Linked DNA regions of Vreelandella piezotolerans. The protein of the gene in region 1 interacts with the protein of each later gene in a pairwise test. Links are inferred from orthologs where the notes say so. Each region holds a gene or a part of one and is shown on either strand. Other genes may lie near its edges. The genes, in order: menB and rfaD.

Region 1 (6,661 bases):
TACATCTCGCATCGATCTGTCTAGCGAGATGTCAGGTATGCTTCTAAAGCTGTCTACTATCGTCTCTGATATTCTTTCAAATCGAGCTTGCTCTTCAAGAATCTGGTGATTCCTAATATCAGCACAAAGATGAGAAATGTAAGATAGATTGTTTTGAATTGCGCCATACAGGCTTATACCTAGCAAAGTCGGCATTAGGTCTGCTTGATTATCTAGCTCAACCTTCTGTAAGCCTGCAACATCGCTAATTTTGCCCCTCTCAATGCATGTAGATGTAAGCAGCCCCTTTAATTCCCCGCTGTTAATAGTCATTAGCTCTCGCGAAGAGTCTTTCTTAAATATGACTCTATAAAATGAGCCCTCCTCATCCCCTGCCGAGGATTTTTTTAACTTTTGACTAAAAGCCGAGACGAATGACGAATCTGACACCAGGGTAGGATTTGGGATCAAATCCATAAGCTTCGGATTATTCTCAAAAATAACTTGAATATTTTTAGGTAAATCTGTCATGCACATTTCTTCCTGTAATCTTTGAGCCCTAACAGTGATTATACGCCCAACCACATAACACCAATAAACCCGCCAGCGCGTTTATTGGTGTTATACAGCCCGCATGCGGCCCATAACTTACTGATCTATATAGATTCTATAAATTTTCAGGCAGTCTATCCATTGTTCGCGTGACCGCGTGTTTTACCGGTTCAATCATACCCTATCCACAAACTTACCTTAGGTCACGCGTAAATTTAATGACACTCGTCAGCCATAGGTCGTAGGTCTTTACTCGCCGACTCTTTCAGATGACTCAAGCGCCGCCCGCGCCTTCATCGCAAACACCCGCCGCGAGGGCTTGAACCCCACCCCCTCAGGCCAGCCAAACCACGCATCCGGCACCATAAAGCCGGGCAGCGTCTCGCGCACCCAAGTGTTTAGTTCGGCTCCATCCACTTCCTCCGCGTGGTAGTCGACAAACGCCACCGGGCGTTCGCCCCATTCCGGTTGAGGCACGGGCACCACCAGCGCTTGGGCAACACCGGGGTGGTCGACCAGGCGTTGTTCGATGGCTTCGGGTTGGATGTTTTCGCCGCCGGAGATGAAGGCGTTGTCCAGCCGCCCTTCCACCACTAGCTCGCCTTGCTTTGTGAAGTGGCCCTTGTCCCTGGTGGCGAACCAGCCTTCGCTGTCGACCGCCGGGGTAAGCTGGCCGTCTTGCAGGTAGCCCTCAAAAAGCGTTTCGCCGCGCACCTGGATCTCGCCGTTGTGGACGCGCACTTCGCGCCCGGGCAGGGGCTTGCCGACCACGCCGGGGGCGCCGGGCAGGCCGGTGCATACCTGGCTGGCCATTTCCGAGAGGCCGTAGCTCACCCTGGGCGTCAGGCCCAGCGCGGTCATTTTGGCGACCAGCGGCGCGGGGATGGCGGCGCCGCCGAGCAGCAGCTCGCGTAGCTGTGTCTTTTGCGGGTCGAATCCCGCGTGAAGCAGCCGCCAGAGCTGGGTGGGCACCAGCGAGAGGTGGGTGATGGGCTGGCGTTGCAGGCGCTCCAGAAGCGGTGCGCCGTCGTCGATAATGACGCGCCCACCGGCGAGGAACACCCGAAAGGCGATGGCGTAGCCGCCGATGTGGAAAAGCGGCAGCGAGAGCAGCCAGCCGCTCGCTTGATCCACAGAAATGAACGATGCCGAGCCCCGCGACGAGGCCAGATGATTGCCAAGGCGATGCTGCACCGCCTTGGGCGTACCGCTGGAGCCGGAGGTAAAGATGGTGTTGCTGGGCTGGTCGGGGTCGAGGAGCGGCTCGCCCGGTTCGGCCTCGGCGGTGAAGTCCAGCGCCAGTGGCGTCGGGCCCTCGGCGTTTGCAAGCTTGGGGCTGCCCCCTTCGGGCTGGGCCAGAAAGCGCGCGGGCAGGCGCGCCGCCATGGCGACCTGCTCCCCGGCGGGCACCGCCGGGTTGACCGGGCAGAACACCACCCGGGCGCGCAGGCAGGCCCAGGCCAATAATAGTGCGTTGAGCGAGCCGCGGGCGGGCACCAGCAGCCGCTCGCCGGGGGGCATTTGGCGCATCAGCTGCCGGGCAAGCCCCGCCACGCGGCGGTCCAGCTGGCGGTAGCTCAGCCGCTGCTCGCTGGCCTCGATGGCGATGTGTTCGGGGGTTTGAGTGGCCCAGGCGTGGATGGGGCAAGGCTCGGTCATGCGGGGCTCCTGAGGGTGGCGATCACGCCGAGTGGTAGAGGCAGCGGCAGCGCTCGACCATGACCGCACCGCGTTGGTCGGTAAGGCGCCCAGCGAGCCAGCCGCCGGTATCCAGCCCCGGCGGCTCGCCCGGCGCCCACTCCCGGGCCAGGCGCGAAAGCAGCTCCAGGCCCAGCTCGGATTCGAAGCTCGATGACACCACCACGCGAAGCCCCAGCGCCCGCGCCCGTTCGACCAGCGCCTGGCACGCGGCAAGCGAGCCGATCAGCGTGGGTTTGATGACCAGCGCCGCCAGCTGCGGGTGTGCCTGCCAGGGGCGCTGCCGCGAGAGGGTTTCGTCCAGCGCAAAGGGCACGCCGGTCGCCTCGGCCACGGCCTGGGTGTCGGTAAGCGCGGCGCAGGGCTCTTCCAGGTAGTCGATCTGCCCCGGCGGCAGCCCGGCACAGAAGCGCCGCGCCTGCTCGCGGGTGAAGCCGCCGTTGGCGTCCAGTATCAGCCGGGTGGTGGGCAAGCGCTCACTTATCCGCTTGATCAGCGCCAGCTCTTCATTGATGGGGTAGCGGGCGACCTTGAGCTTGAGGCGCTCCGGCGGCGCCGTTCGCCACGCCTTGAGGCGGACCTCGATCTCGATCATCAGATGGGCAGGCGTACCCTGAAGCAGCGGGTACGGGGCGGGTGATTGGGGCAAGCGCTCGGGCCAGGCGCGCCGGGCGCAGCCAAGGCCGAACTGCACCGAGGCAAGCTGCGGGGTCGGCACCTCGCCGCGCTCGAAAGCGGCCAGGTAGGCCAGCGCCTCGGCTTCGGCCTGGGCCAGGGTCTCGCAGGAGAAGCCCGGCAACGGGGCGATCTCGCCCCACTGGCCGTCGATGTTTACCAGCAGCCCCTCGCGCTGGGTCAGCCGCTCGCCGTTCAGCGTCAGCGGCCTGGTCAGCGCAAGCGCGTAGCGGTAGAGCGCGCGCGCCATCAGGGGTTGCGCGGGTAGCGGGAGAAATCCGGGCGGCGCTTCTCGTTGAAGGCGTTGCGCCCCTCCTGGCCCTCTTCGGTCATGTAGTAGAGCATGGTGGCGTTGCCGGCCAGCTCCTGAAGCCCCGCCTGGCCGTCGCAGTCGGCGTTGAGCGAGGCTTTCAGGCAGCGCAGCGCCATGGGGCTGTGCTGGAGCATCTCGCGGCACCAGCGCACGCTTTCCCGCTCGAGCTCGTCAAGCGGCACCACGTGGTTGACCAGGCCCATGTCGAGGGCCTGCTCGGCGCCGTACTGGCGGCAGAGAAACCAGATTTCTCGCGCCTTCTTCTGGCCGACGATGCGCGCCAGGTAGGAGGCGCCATAGCCGCCATCAAACGAGCCGACCTTGGGGCCGGTCTGGCCGAAGATGGCGTTGTCGGCGGCGATGGTCAAATCGCACATCAGGTGCAGCACGTGGCCGCCGCCAATGGCGTAGCCCGCCACCATGGCGACCACCGGCTTCGGGCAGGTGCGAATGTCACGCTGGAAATCCAGTACGTTGAGGTGATGGGTGCCCGCCTCGTCGCGGTAGCCGCCGTAGTCGCCACGAATGCGCTGGTCGCCCCCGGAGCAGAAGGCCTGTTCGCCCGCCCCGGTCAGCAGAATCGCGCCGATGGCGCTGTCGTGGCGCGCGCGGCCGAGGGCATGGATCATCTCGCTCACCGTTTGCGGGCGAAACGCATTGCGCACCTCAGGGCGATTGATGGTGATCCGTGCAATGCCCTCCTCAGCGGTGTGATAGAGGATGTCCTGGTACTCTTGCGAGGCGTCCTGCCACTTGATGGGGGCATACAGCGCCTGTTCCGTGAGTCCTTCGATCATGCTGACCTCGTGCTTATCAGGGGTGTGCGTTCTTTTTGATACGGCCGTGTTCGCGGGCGGGCCTCAGCGCAGCCAGCCCACGACCACCAGAGCCAGCGCCAACAGGCTCAACAGGGCCGCCAGGCCGTACATCAGCCATTTGTTGCGAGTGTCCTGGCCCAGGCTCAGGTCGAATAGGCCATGGCGCAGCCGGTGGGCGGCATGAAACAGCGGCAAGCACACGGCGGCGCCGATGAACAGCACGCCGGGCAGGCTGAACAGCAGGCGGGAGGCCCGCTCGTGGCCAAGCGCCTCGGCGGGCAGCAGGCCCAACGGCAGCAATAGCCCGATGAACAGAATCACCGCAGGCAAGACCACGGCAAAACAGACGCCCCCGGCACTGAACAGCCCCCACCACAGGGGCTCGTCATAGGCTTGCCGAGGCTGACCCAGGGGTGCTTTTTGATGTGAGGTTTTCATGCGCCGCCCCTCCCCAAGAGCCAGAACAACACGACCGCCACTGCCACGACCCCCGCCCACTGGCCAGCAACGATGGCACCAGCGGGCACGCTGCGCCCCGCCACGCGCAGCGGCATGACCCGAGGAAACAGCACGAAGAAGGTGGCCGCGTGATAGAGGCTGGCCACCAGCGCCAGCGCATTCAGCAGCAGCACCAGCGGCGAGCCCATAAAGGCCACCCAGCCCTGCCAGCTCGCCGGGCCCTGCAACAGCGCGAACACTCCTGCCAATAGGCAGAGAATGAAAAACACCAGCGGCACCACCGTGGCTTCGCGCAGCATATAGCGCTTGAAGAAACCGTGCTTCAGCCACCAGTTGCGCTTCAAGGGCGGCAGCCGTTGTGATGATGATTTTTCCATGAGGCACTCTCCCGACGGTTCGTTCTGGCCAATCAGCCCTTGAACAGTGCGATCAGCGTATGTTTGGCGGCCTCGACCTTGCCCTGATTGACCGCAGCGGCCGGGTCGACGTGCTTGGGGCATACCTGCGAGCAGAAGCCCACGAAGGTACAGCTCCAGACACCATCGTGGCGGTTGAGCTGCGCCATGCGCTGACGTTTGCCCTGGTCCCGGCTGTCCAGGTTGTAGCGGTGCGCCAGGGTCAGCGCCGCAGGCCCCAGAAACTCAGGGTTCAAACCAAACTGCGGGCACGCCGAATAGCACAGGCCACAGTTGATACAGTTGGCAAACTGCCGATAGCGCGCCAGCTGTTCAGGCGTTTGTGTGTGGGGCTGCGCCTGGCCGGGATCAAAGGTCTGCACCGGGTCCTGTTCGATCAGGTAGGGCTTCACCGCCGCCAGGTGCTCCAGGAACAGCGCCATGTCCACGACCAGGTCCCGCTGCACGGGGAAGTGCGCCAGCGGTTCGATACGAATCTCGCCAGGGTAGTCGCGCAGGAAGGTTTTACAGCCCAGCTTGGGAATGCCGTTGACCATGACGCCACAGGAGCCACAAATCGCCATTCGGCAAGACCAGCGGTAGCTCAGCGTGCTGTCCTGCTGCTCCTTGATATGGTTCAGCGCGTCGAGAAGCGAGGTGCTGTCCTCCACAGCAACGTCGTAGGTTTGCCAGTAGGGTTCCGCTGCGCTGTCGGGCAGGTAACGCTTGATGCTGATGTGCTTGTTCATGCCTTGCCTCCCTTGGCCGCATCCCCGTAAACCCGCGCGGCCGGGGCCGAAAAGCGGGTATCCACCGCCTGCCAGCGCAGCTCGGCGGGCGCATCACCCTGGTAAAACACCTGGCTATGCTTGAGATAGCCCACGTCGTCACGGGCCTGCAGGCCCTCGTCCAGGCGCTGGTGGGCACCCCGGGATTCGCGACGCTCCAACGCGGCCAGGCACGACGCCTCGGCGATCTCCAGCCCGTAGCCAAACTCCAGGCACTCCAGCAGCTCGGTATTGAAAATCTTGCTGGTGTCACTTACTCGCACCTGGGCATAGCGCTGGCGCAGCTGGCGAAGGGTATCCAACGCCTGCTGCATGCCTGCTTCGGTGCGGTAAATGCCGCAGCCGCTCTCCATGGCCTGCACCATGGCGTGCTTGAGCGTCACCCAGGATTCACCGCTGCCCTGGCCATCGCAGAGCGTGGCCAGCCGCGCCTGCTGCCGCTGGGCCTGCGCCTGCAAGACCGGCAGCGCCACCCAGTCGGTGCGGGCAGCCCGCTGGCTGGCCTGCTCCCCAGCCAAGCGGCCAAAGACCAGCAGCTCGGTCAGCGAATTGGAGCCCAGCCGGTTGGCCCCATGCAGGCCTACCGATGCGCACTCCCCGGCGGCGTACAGACCCGCAATGGTCGTTTCACACTGGGGATCGGTTTCGATGCCGCCCATGGTGTAGTGCACCGCAGGCCGAATCGGGATCGGCTCCTTGACGGGGTCGACATTGATATAGGATTTGGCCAGCTCGCAGATGAACGGCAGGCGCTCATGCAGATAGTCGGCGCCCAGGTGGCGAAGGTCGAGATAGACCACGTCGCTGTCGCCAAACTTGCCGGTACGCCCGGCCTGCTGCTCCTGCCAGAACGCCTGGGAGAGCTTGTCCCGAGGGCCCAGCTCCATGTACTTGTTTTCCGGCTTGCCCAGGGGTGTTTCCGGGCCCAGGCCGTAGTCCTGGAGGTAGCGGTAACCCTCCTTGTTGAGCAGAATACCGCCTTCC
Region 2 (6,770 bases), 3.4 Mb from region 1 along the record:
TCTGGCCCATGAGGGCAGTAAGCGATATGCGCTATATGACCACCTTCCGCCTGCACCAGAGTATGCAAACGCTCGTGCATGGCACTGAGCGTGGCGTCATCGTAGTAACCACGAGCGATGCCGGATTGATTGGTGGCCACTGCCACGGTAAAGCCTGCCTGGGTTAACCGCGCAATCGCGCGAATGGCAGACGGGTAGGGGATCCACTCGTCCAAAGATTTGATATAGGCATCCGAGTCGTGATTAATCACGCCATCGCGGTCCAGTATCACGAGTTGCTGAGCGGTGATCATAAGGCTCCCTTCAAGAAAACGTCTCTGCTTAGCGTAAGCGCTGACGAGGCAATGAACGAGTGTTTCACGTGAAACACTCCATTACTCAATAGAAAGCCCGGCTTGTCAAAAGCCGGGCTGTCGGTTGTGCCTCTAGAGCAGTCGATGCGCTCAATCCTTCACCGTCTTACTGGGGTAGCTGAGAGATATCGGCTACTTCCAGGAACAGCGCTTGCAGGCTGGCCAGCAAGGCAAGGCGGTTACGGCGAATGGCATCGTCGTCCGCCATGACCATGACTTGATCGAAGAATGCATCGACCGGCTCGCGGAGGGTGGCGAGCGCGTCCAGTGCCTGCTGGTAATTGCCTGCGGCAAACAGCGGCGACACCTGCTGTTGGCTGGCCGTGACCGCTTCGAAAAGCGATTTTTCCGCCGCTTCTTGAAGTAGCGAGGCGTCGACCTGGGTGCTGCCGTCGTGCTCCTGCTTGCTCAAGATATTGGAAACACGCTTGTTGGCAGCGGCCAATGCCGCGGCTTCTTCACGCTGGGCGAAGGCTTTCACGGCACGTAAGCGGCGCGCAAAATCCAGCGGTTTGGTCACCGGGCGAGCACGAACGGCGAGATACATCTCAGCAGAGATACCCTCCTCCTGGCCCCAGGCGCGGAAGCGGTCGAGCATATAGGTCAACACGTCTTCTACGAGGCCCTCGGCTTTCGGGAGATTCTGGTGCTGGTCAGCAGTGATCTGCAGCAGCTCGCGCAGGTCGAGGTTCAACTCGCCTTTGACCAGGATGTTCAATACGCCAATGGACGCGCGGCGCAGGGCGAAGGGGTCCTTGGCGCCGGTGGGGCGTTGACCAATACCGAAAATGCCTACCAGCGTATCCAGGCGGTCGGCCAGAGCCAGCGCTTGGCCGGTCAAACTGTGCGGAATCGCGTCGCTGGCAAAGCGAGGTAGATACTGCTCCTCCAGCGCCTGGGCAACCTCCGCCGGTTCGCCATCCTGCTCGGCGTAGTAGCGGCCCATAATGCCCTGCAGCTCGGGGAATTCGAGCACCATTTCGGTAACGAGATCACATTTGGCCAGGGCCACAGCGCGTTGCGCATGAGCCACGTCACCCTGGATGCGCTCAGCGATGAAAGTGGCGATGGCCGTGCTGCGGCGGGCCTTGTCCGCCAACGTGCCCAACTGCTGCTGGAAGACTACGCTTTCCAGTTGCGGTATGCGTGAGCCCAGCGTTTGCTTCCGGTCGGTATCGTAGAAGAAGGCGGCATCCGCCAAGCGCGGACGAATGACCTTTTCATTACCGGAGATCACCTGGTCGGGATCCTGGCTCTCGATGTTCGAGATGGTGATGAACAGCGGCTTCAACTTGCCCTGATCATCCAGCAGGTGGAAGTATTTTTGATTGGCCTTCATCGAGGAAATCAGGCACTCGGCAGGTACTTCCAGGAAGCGCTCGTCGAAGCTGCCGGTGAGCGCCACGGGCCACTCCACCAAACCGCTCACCTCGACCAGCAGGTCTTCATCGATGACGGCGTTGGCTTCCTGAACCTCGGCCTCGGCGAGCACCTGCTCACGAATACGCTCGCGGCGCTGCTGGCGGTCGGCCAGAACGTAGGCATTCTCGAGTGCCGCTAGATAGTCATCGGCGTGCTCGAGCTGGATGGCATCCGGCGCGTGGAAACGGTGGCCGTAGGTGGTACGGCTGGCTTCCAGCCCCAGCGCTTCTGCTGCAATGACGTCTTTGCCATACAGGGCCACGAGCCAGTGCACGGGGCGCGAGAACTCGACGCGGGACGCGCCCCAGCGCATATTCTTGGGCACTGGAAGCGAGTGTAGCGTCTTGCGCACCATCTCCGGTAGCAGCGCTTGAACGCTGTCACCTTGCTGCTGCTCGCGGTAGCCAAGCCAGGTGCCTTTATCGGTGTCCAGATGGATCAGATCCTCCACGCTGACACCGCAGGAGCGAGCAAAGCCTTCCGCCGCCTTTGTGGGGACGCCGTCTTTGAAAGCGGCGGCCAGCGCGGGTCCGCGACGCTCTACTTCGCGATCCGGCTGTTTGTCGGCGAGTCCGGTAACCTTCACGGCTAGGCGCCGCGGGGTGGCGTAGGCGGTCACCGCCTCGAAGGGAATCTCGGCGTCCTGTAAGCCTTTTTCGATACCCGAGGCAAAGGCGTCTGAGAGCGTGTCTAGCGCGGTCGGCGGAAGCTCTTCTGCGCCAAGTTCTAATAAAAGCGTATCAACGGCCATTATGCGTCTCCCTGCTCGGCGAGCTCATCTTGTAACAGTTCACGGCGCAATTCCTCCGAGGCCATGGGGAATCCTGCTGCTTTACGAGACTCGAAGTAGGCAGTGGCAACATCACGCGCCATGGTGCGCACGCGTAAAATGAAGCGCTGACGCTCGGTCACGGAAATGGCGTGGCGCGCATCCAGCAGGTTGAAGGTATGCGACGCTTTGAGCACCTGCTCGTAGGCGGGCAGCGGGAGGCTCGCGGCCAGCAGCTTGCTGCACTCTTTTTCCTGATGGTCGAAGGCAGCAAAGAGCTGGTCGACGTCGGCGTGCTCGAAGTTATACGCCGACTGCTCGCGCTCGTTTTGCAGGTAGACATCGCCGTAGCTGACTTTGCTGCCGTCCGGCGCGATGGCCCATACCAGGTCGTAAACGCTCTCCACGTTTTGCAGGTACATGGCGATACGCTCGAGTCCGTAGGTCAACTCGCCGGTGACGGGGTAGCACTCGATACCGCCCGCCTGCTGGAAGTAGGTGAACTGGGTTACTTCCATGCCGTTGAGCCATACTTCCCAGCCCAATCCCCAAGCGCCGAGCGTCGGGGATTCCCAGTTATCTTCTACGAAGCGCACGTCGTGAATCAGCGGATCAAGTCCTAAACGCTTCAGCGAACCCAGATACAGATCCTGCAAGTTGCTGGGCGAAGGCTTCATTACCACCTGAAACTGGTAGTAGTGCTGCAGGCGATTGGGGTTCTCGCCATAGCGGCCGTCGGTTGGGCGGCGGGAAGGCTGAACGTAGGCAGCATTCCAGGTTTCTGGACCAATCGCCCGCAGGAACGTGGCGGGGTGGAAGGTGCCCGCGCCGACTTCCATATCGAGGGGCTGAAGGATGACGCAGCCCTGTTCTGCCCAATACTGTTGCAGAGCAAGGATCAAGCCTTGAAAGGTCGACACATCGGGTGTCGATTGGTTTGTCGAAACACTCATCGCGGAAAGCACCGTTGGCCATGAATTCATAAGCCGTCAAGTATACAATCACAGGCAGATGGGTTATAGGCACGTTAGCCAAAGAGCCGCTTTTGGTAAGGAGAACGAGATGATCGTGGTAACAGGCGGGGCCGGGTTCATCGGCGCCAATATTGTCAAAGCGCTAAATGCTCGCGGCCGTGACGATGTGATGGTGGTCGACGACCTGCGCGATGGCACCAAATTCGTCAATTTGGCGGACTGCACGCTGGCTGACTACTTGGATAAAGACGATTTCATCGCCCGCGTGAAAGCCGCGCTACGTGGTGAAACGGTGGACTTGCCCACCATCGATGCGATTTTCCATGAAGGGGCCTGTTCGGACACCACCGAGTGGGACGGGCACTATATGATGGAGAATAACTTCGAGTACTCCAAAGTGCTGCTCAACTACTGTGAAAAACTGGGCATCCCTTTTCTGTACGCATCGTCGGCGGCGACCTACGGTGGCAGCGAGGTGTTCAAGGAAGCGCCGGAGCATGAGAAGCCGCTCAACGTCTACGGCTACTCCAAGCTACTGTTCGATCAGCACGTTCGCTCGCGCTGGAACGAGTTGACGACTCAAGTGGTAGGTTTCCGCTACTTCAACGTTTACGGGCCGCGAGAGCAGCACAAAGGCAAGATGGCCAGCGTTGCCTATCACAACCATCTGCAGATCCGTAACGGCGAAACGCTGAAGCTGTTCGGTGCTTACGGTGGCTATGAGGCGGGCATGCAGAGCCGCGACTTCGTCTACGTGGGCGATGTGGTCGATGTGAATCTCTGGTTTTTGGATAACCCTCACGCATCAGGCATCTTCAATTTGGGCACCGGGCGTGCCGAGCCGTTCAAGGCGATTGGCGAAGCGGTCATCGATTTTTACGGTCAGGGCGAGATCGATTACATTCCCTTCCCCCAAGAGTTGAAAGGGCGCTACCAAAGCTACACGCGTGCTGATATTAGCCAACTGCGTGCGGCAGGTTGTGACGTGGAATTCAAAACCGTCGCCCAGGGCGTCAAGGCGTACTTGGAGTGGTTGAATGGCTAACTCGGCCAAGCGGCTGCTGGTCGTCGGTCCTTCCTGGGTCGGCGATATGGTCATGGCGCAGAGTCTGTTCATGACGTTGAAGGCGCGCTATCCAGGCGCCACGCTAGGTGTGGTCGCCCCGGGATGGTCCCAGCCGATCTTAGAGCGCATGCCTCAAGTGGACGAAGTGCTACCGCTGGCGGTAGGCCACGGAGAGTTTGGCCTTGCCAGCCGTCGCGAGCTGGCGGCACGGCTACGCGGTCGCTTCGATCGCGCCATCGTTCTGCCGCGCTCTTGGAAGGCCGCCTTGGTGCCCTTCATGGCCCGCATTCCTGAGCGCGTGGGTTTTTTGGGAGAGCACCGCTACGGCTTGCTAAAAGAGCGTCGCAAGCTCGACAAGCAGGTGCTGGATCAAACCGTCAAACGGTTCGTCTCGCTGGGGCTGCCATTGGAAGAGGCACAAAGCGGGCAGTTCTCGATTCCCAAGCCACGGCTCACCATTGACCGTGATAACTTGGTGAATTTGCGCCTGAGCCATACGCTGTCCTCTCGTCCCGCCATCGGCATGATGCCCGGCGCGGAGTATGGTCCTGCCAAGCAGTGGCCGTTGGCGTATTTTCATCAATTGGCTGCGAGACTGATCGACGACGGTTTCGAGATTCGCGTGCTAGGCGGAGCGAAAGATCACCCTGCAGGGCAGAGCATCGTGAATGGCTTGCCGCATGCGCATAATTTATGCGGAAAAACACAGCTGGCCGATGCCGTGGACCTTTTGGCCGACTGTCGCCAGGTCGTTACCAACGATTCAGGGCTCATGCATGTCGCGGCGGCGGTAGGGGTACGCATCCAAGCGCTATATGGCTCGTCATCGCCCGCCTATACGCCACCGCTAACGGATAACGCGGACATCCACTACCTTGGGCTCTCCTGTTCGCCGTGCTTTCAGCGTACCTGCCCGTTAGGCCATACGAACTGCTTGAACGAGCTAGGCGTAGAACGGGTGTATCAGGCCATGCGCACCTAGCGCATGATCTCCATTTCGTCAGCTTGATCGGCGGGTGTTTCGATGATCTGATCGGTGGCGCTCTCTTCAGGCGCACGCCGCTGAGGGGTTAGCCCGTCCCAAAGGCGATGCTGCAGCGCGGTCTCCTCCCGTAGACGTTCATTCAGCGCCTCCAGCCCATGAATCTCGACCAGCGTGGGTTGGCTGCCAAGTAGTGAAGCGCCAAGGCCCGCGCGGTGATCGTTCAATGTGAGGCCCATAGCGTCGAGGATCGTGGGGAAAACGTCTAGCATGGTGGCGCCTCGCCTTACTCGCTGCGGACGGATATCCTCGCCCAGCATGATGAGCGTATTGTCGCGATCCAAGGTGGTGAGCTGATCCCACACCGACACGCGCATGGTGAGATGATCACTGAGTACCACCACTAGCGTGTTTTCCAGCAGTCCTTCTTGCTCTAACCGTTCAACGAGGTCTCGGGCTTGGCGCGCAGAGCACTCTACCGAGTAGAGAATATCCTGACCATCGAATTCGCCCTGGCGGTCCAGACAGGTTTGCGAGGGAAAACCGCTGGGCGCATGGCCCGCAATGCTCAGGTTCACCACGGCCCAAGGACCGTCGTCCTCCTCGCTCAGTCGACGTATTTCGTCGACGGTCACATCGTATAGTGTATCGTCATAAAGACCCCAACTGTTCACATACTCAGGATCCTCGAGATCCGGTAGCAGTTCTTCTTTACCTTTGACGGTATCGAACTGGTGACCACGATAGAAAAGCCCTTTACCAGCAAACTGCGTGCTGGCGCCTCCCAAAAAACTGAGCCGGTAGCCCTGACCGGCCAGCACGTCTCCCAGACACTCAACGCCGGGTACGACTTGGCTGAGCGGTTCGAACTGACTATCGTGCAGCAGGCCGGCGGGCATGAGGGGGACGCCGCACTGGCTGGCGATCATCCCAGCCATGGTCCAGCCCGTATTCTCCATCTGCTGAATGCCCTCGAACACCAACCCGCGCTCGCCCAGTGCCGCTAAATCTGCGTAGGCGTCGCCAAATAGCTCGTTGCTATAGGTGCGCTCCATGCTCTCCAGGTACATCAGCAGTAGGTTGGGTGCATTGGGTTGGTCGCCGGTGGGTGGCGCAACATAGCGTCGATCTAGCCAAGCGCCATCGTCCGTCACTATCGCGGCGCTGCGTTGACCAATGCCGTAGAGCAGTGGGTTGGCCGCCA

What was found.
Region 2: the proteins of menB (region 1) and rfaD interact in binary tests that used the Escherichia coli proteins (3 or more experiments, as listed by UniProt). The link is inferred for Vreelandella piezotolerans from one-to-one orthologs.

Annotation. Positions count from the first base shown.
Region 1 is NZ_CP048602.1:3,440,765-3,447,425, forward strand. What follows is about bases 2,085-4,957. They hold menB (1,4-dihydroxy-2-naphthoyl-CoA synthase), read right to left. Parts: upstream 4,015-4,957; coding sequence 3,154-4,014; downstream 2,085-3,153. Other genes in these bases: GYM47_RS15770 (AMP-binding protein), read right to left, coding at 2,085-2,259; menC (o-succinylbenzoate synthase), read right to left, coding at 2,213-3,154; frdD (fumarate reductase subunit FrdD), read right to left, coding at 4,078-4,473; GYM47_RS15790 (fumarate reductase subunit C), read right to left, coding at 4,470-4,871; GYM47_RS15795 (succinate dehydrogenase/fumarate reductase iron-sulfur subunit), read right to left, coding at 4,904-4,957. In the rest of the region: GYM47_RS15765 (hypothetical protein), read right to left, coding at 1-510; more of GYM47_RS15770, read right to left, coding at 781-2,084; more of GYM47_RS15795, read right to left, coding at 4,958-5,638; frdA (fumarate reductase (quinol) flavoprotein subunit), read right to left, coding at 5,635-6,661. UniProt on the Escherichia coli protein: Converts o-succinylbenzoyl-CoA (OSB-CoA) to 1,4-dihydroxy-2-naphthoyl-CoA (DHNA-CoA).
Region 2 is NZ_CP048602.1:6,683-13,452, forward strand. The notes cover bases 2,603-5,584. They hold rfaD (ADP-glyceromanno-heptose 6-epimerase), read left to right. Parts: upstream 2,603-3,606; coding sequence 3,607-4,563; downstream 4,564-5,584. Other genes in these bases: glyQ (glycine--tRNA ligase subunit alpha), read right to left, coding at 2,603-3,497; waaF (lipopolysaccharide heptosyltransferase II), read left to right, coding at 4,556-5,566; GYM47_RS00050 (sulfatase-like hydrolase/transferase), read right to left, coding at 5,563-5,584. Outside these bases: gmhB (D-glycero-beta-D-manno-heptose 1,7-bisphosphate 7-phosphatase), read right to left, coding at 1-293; glyS (glycine--tRNA ligase subunit beta), read right to left, coding at 460-2,526; more of glyQ, read right to left, coding at 2,526-2,602; more of GYM47_RS00050, read right to left, coding at 5,585-6,770. UniProt on the Escherichia coli protein: Catalyzes the interconversion between ADP-D-glycero-beta-D-manno-heptose and ADP-L-glycero-beta-D-manno-heptose via an epimerization at carbon 6 of the heptose.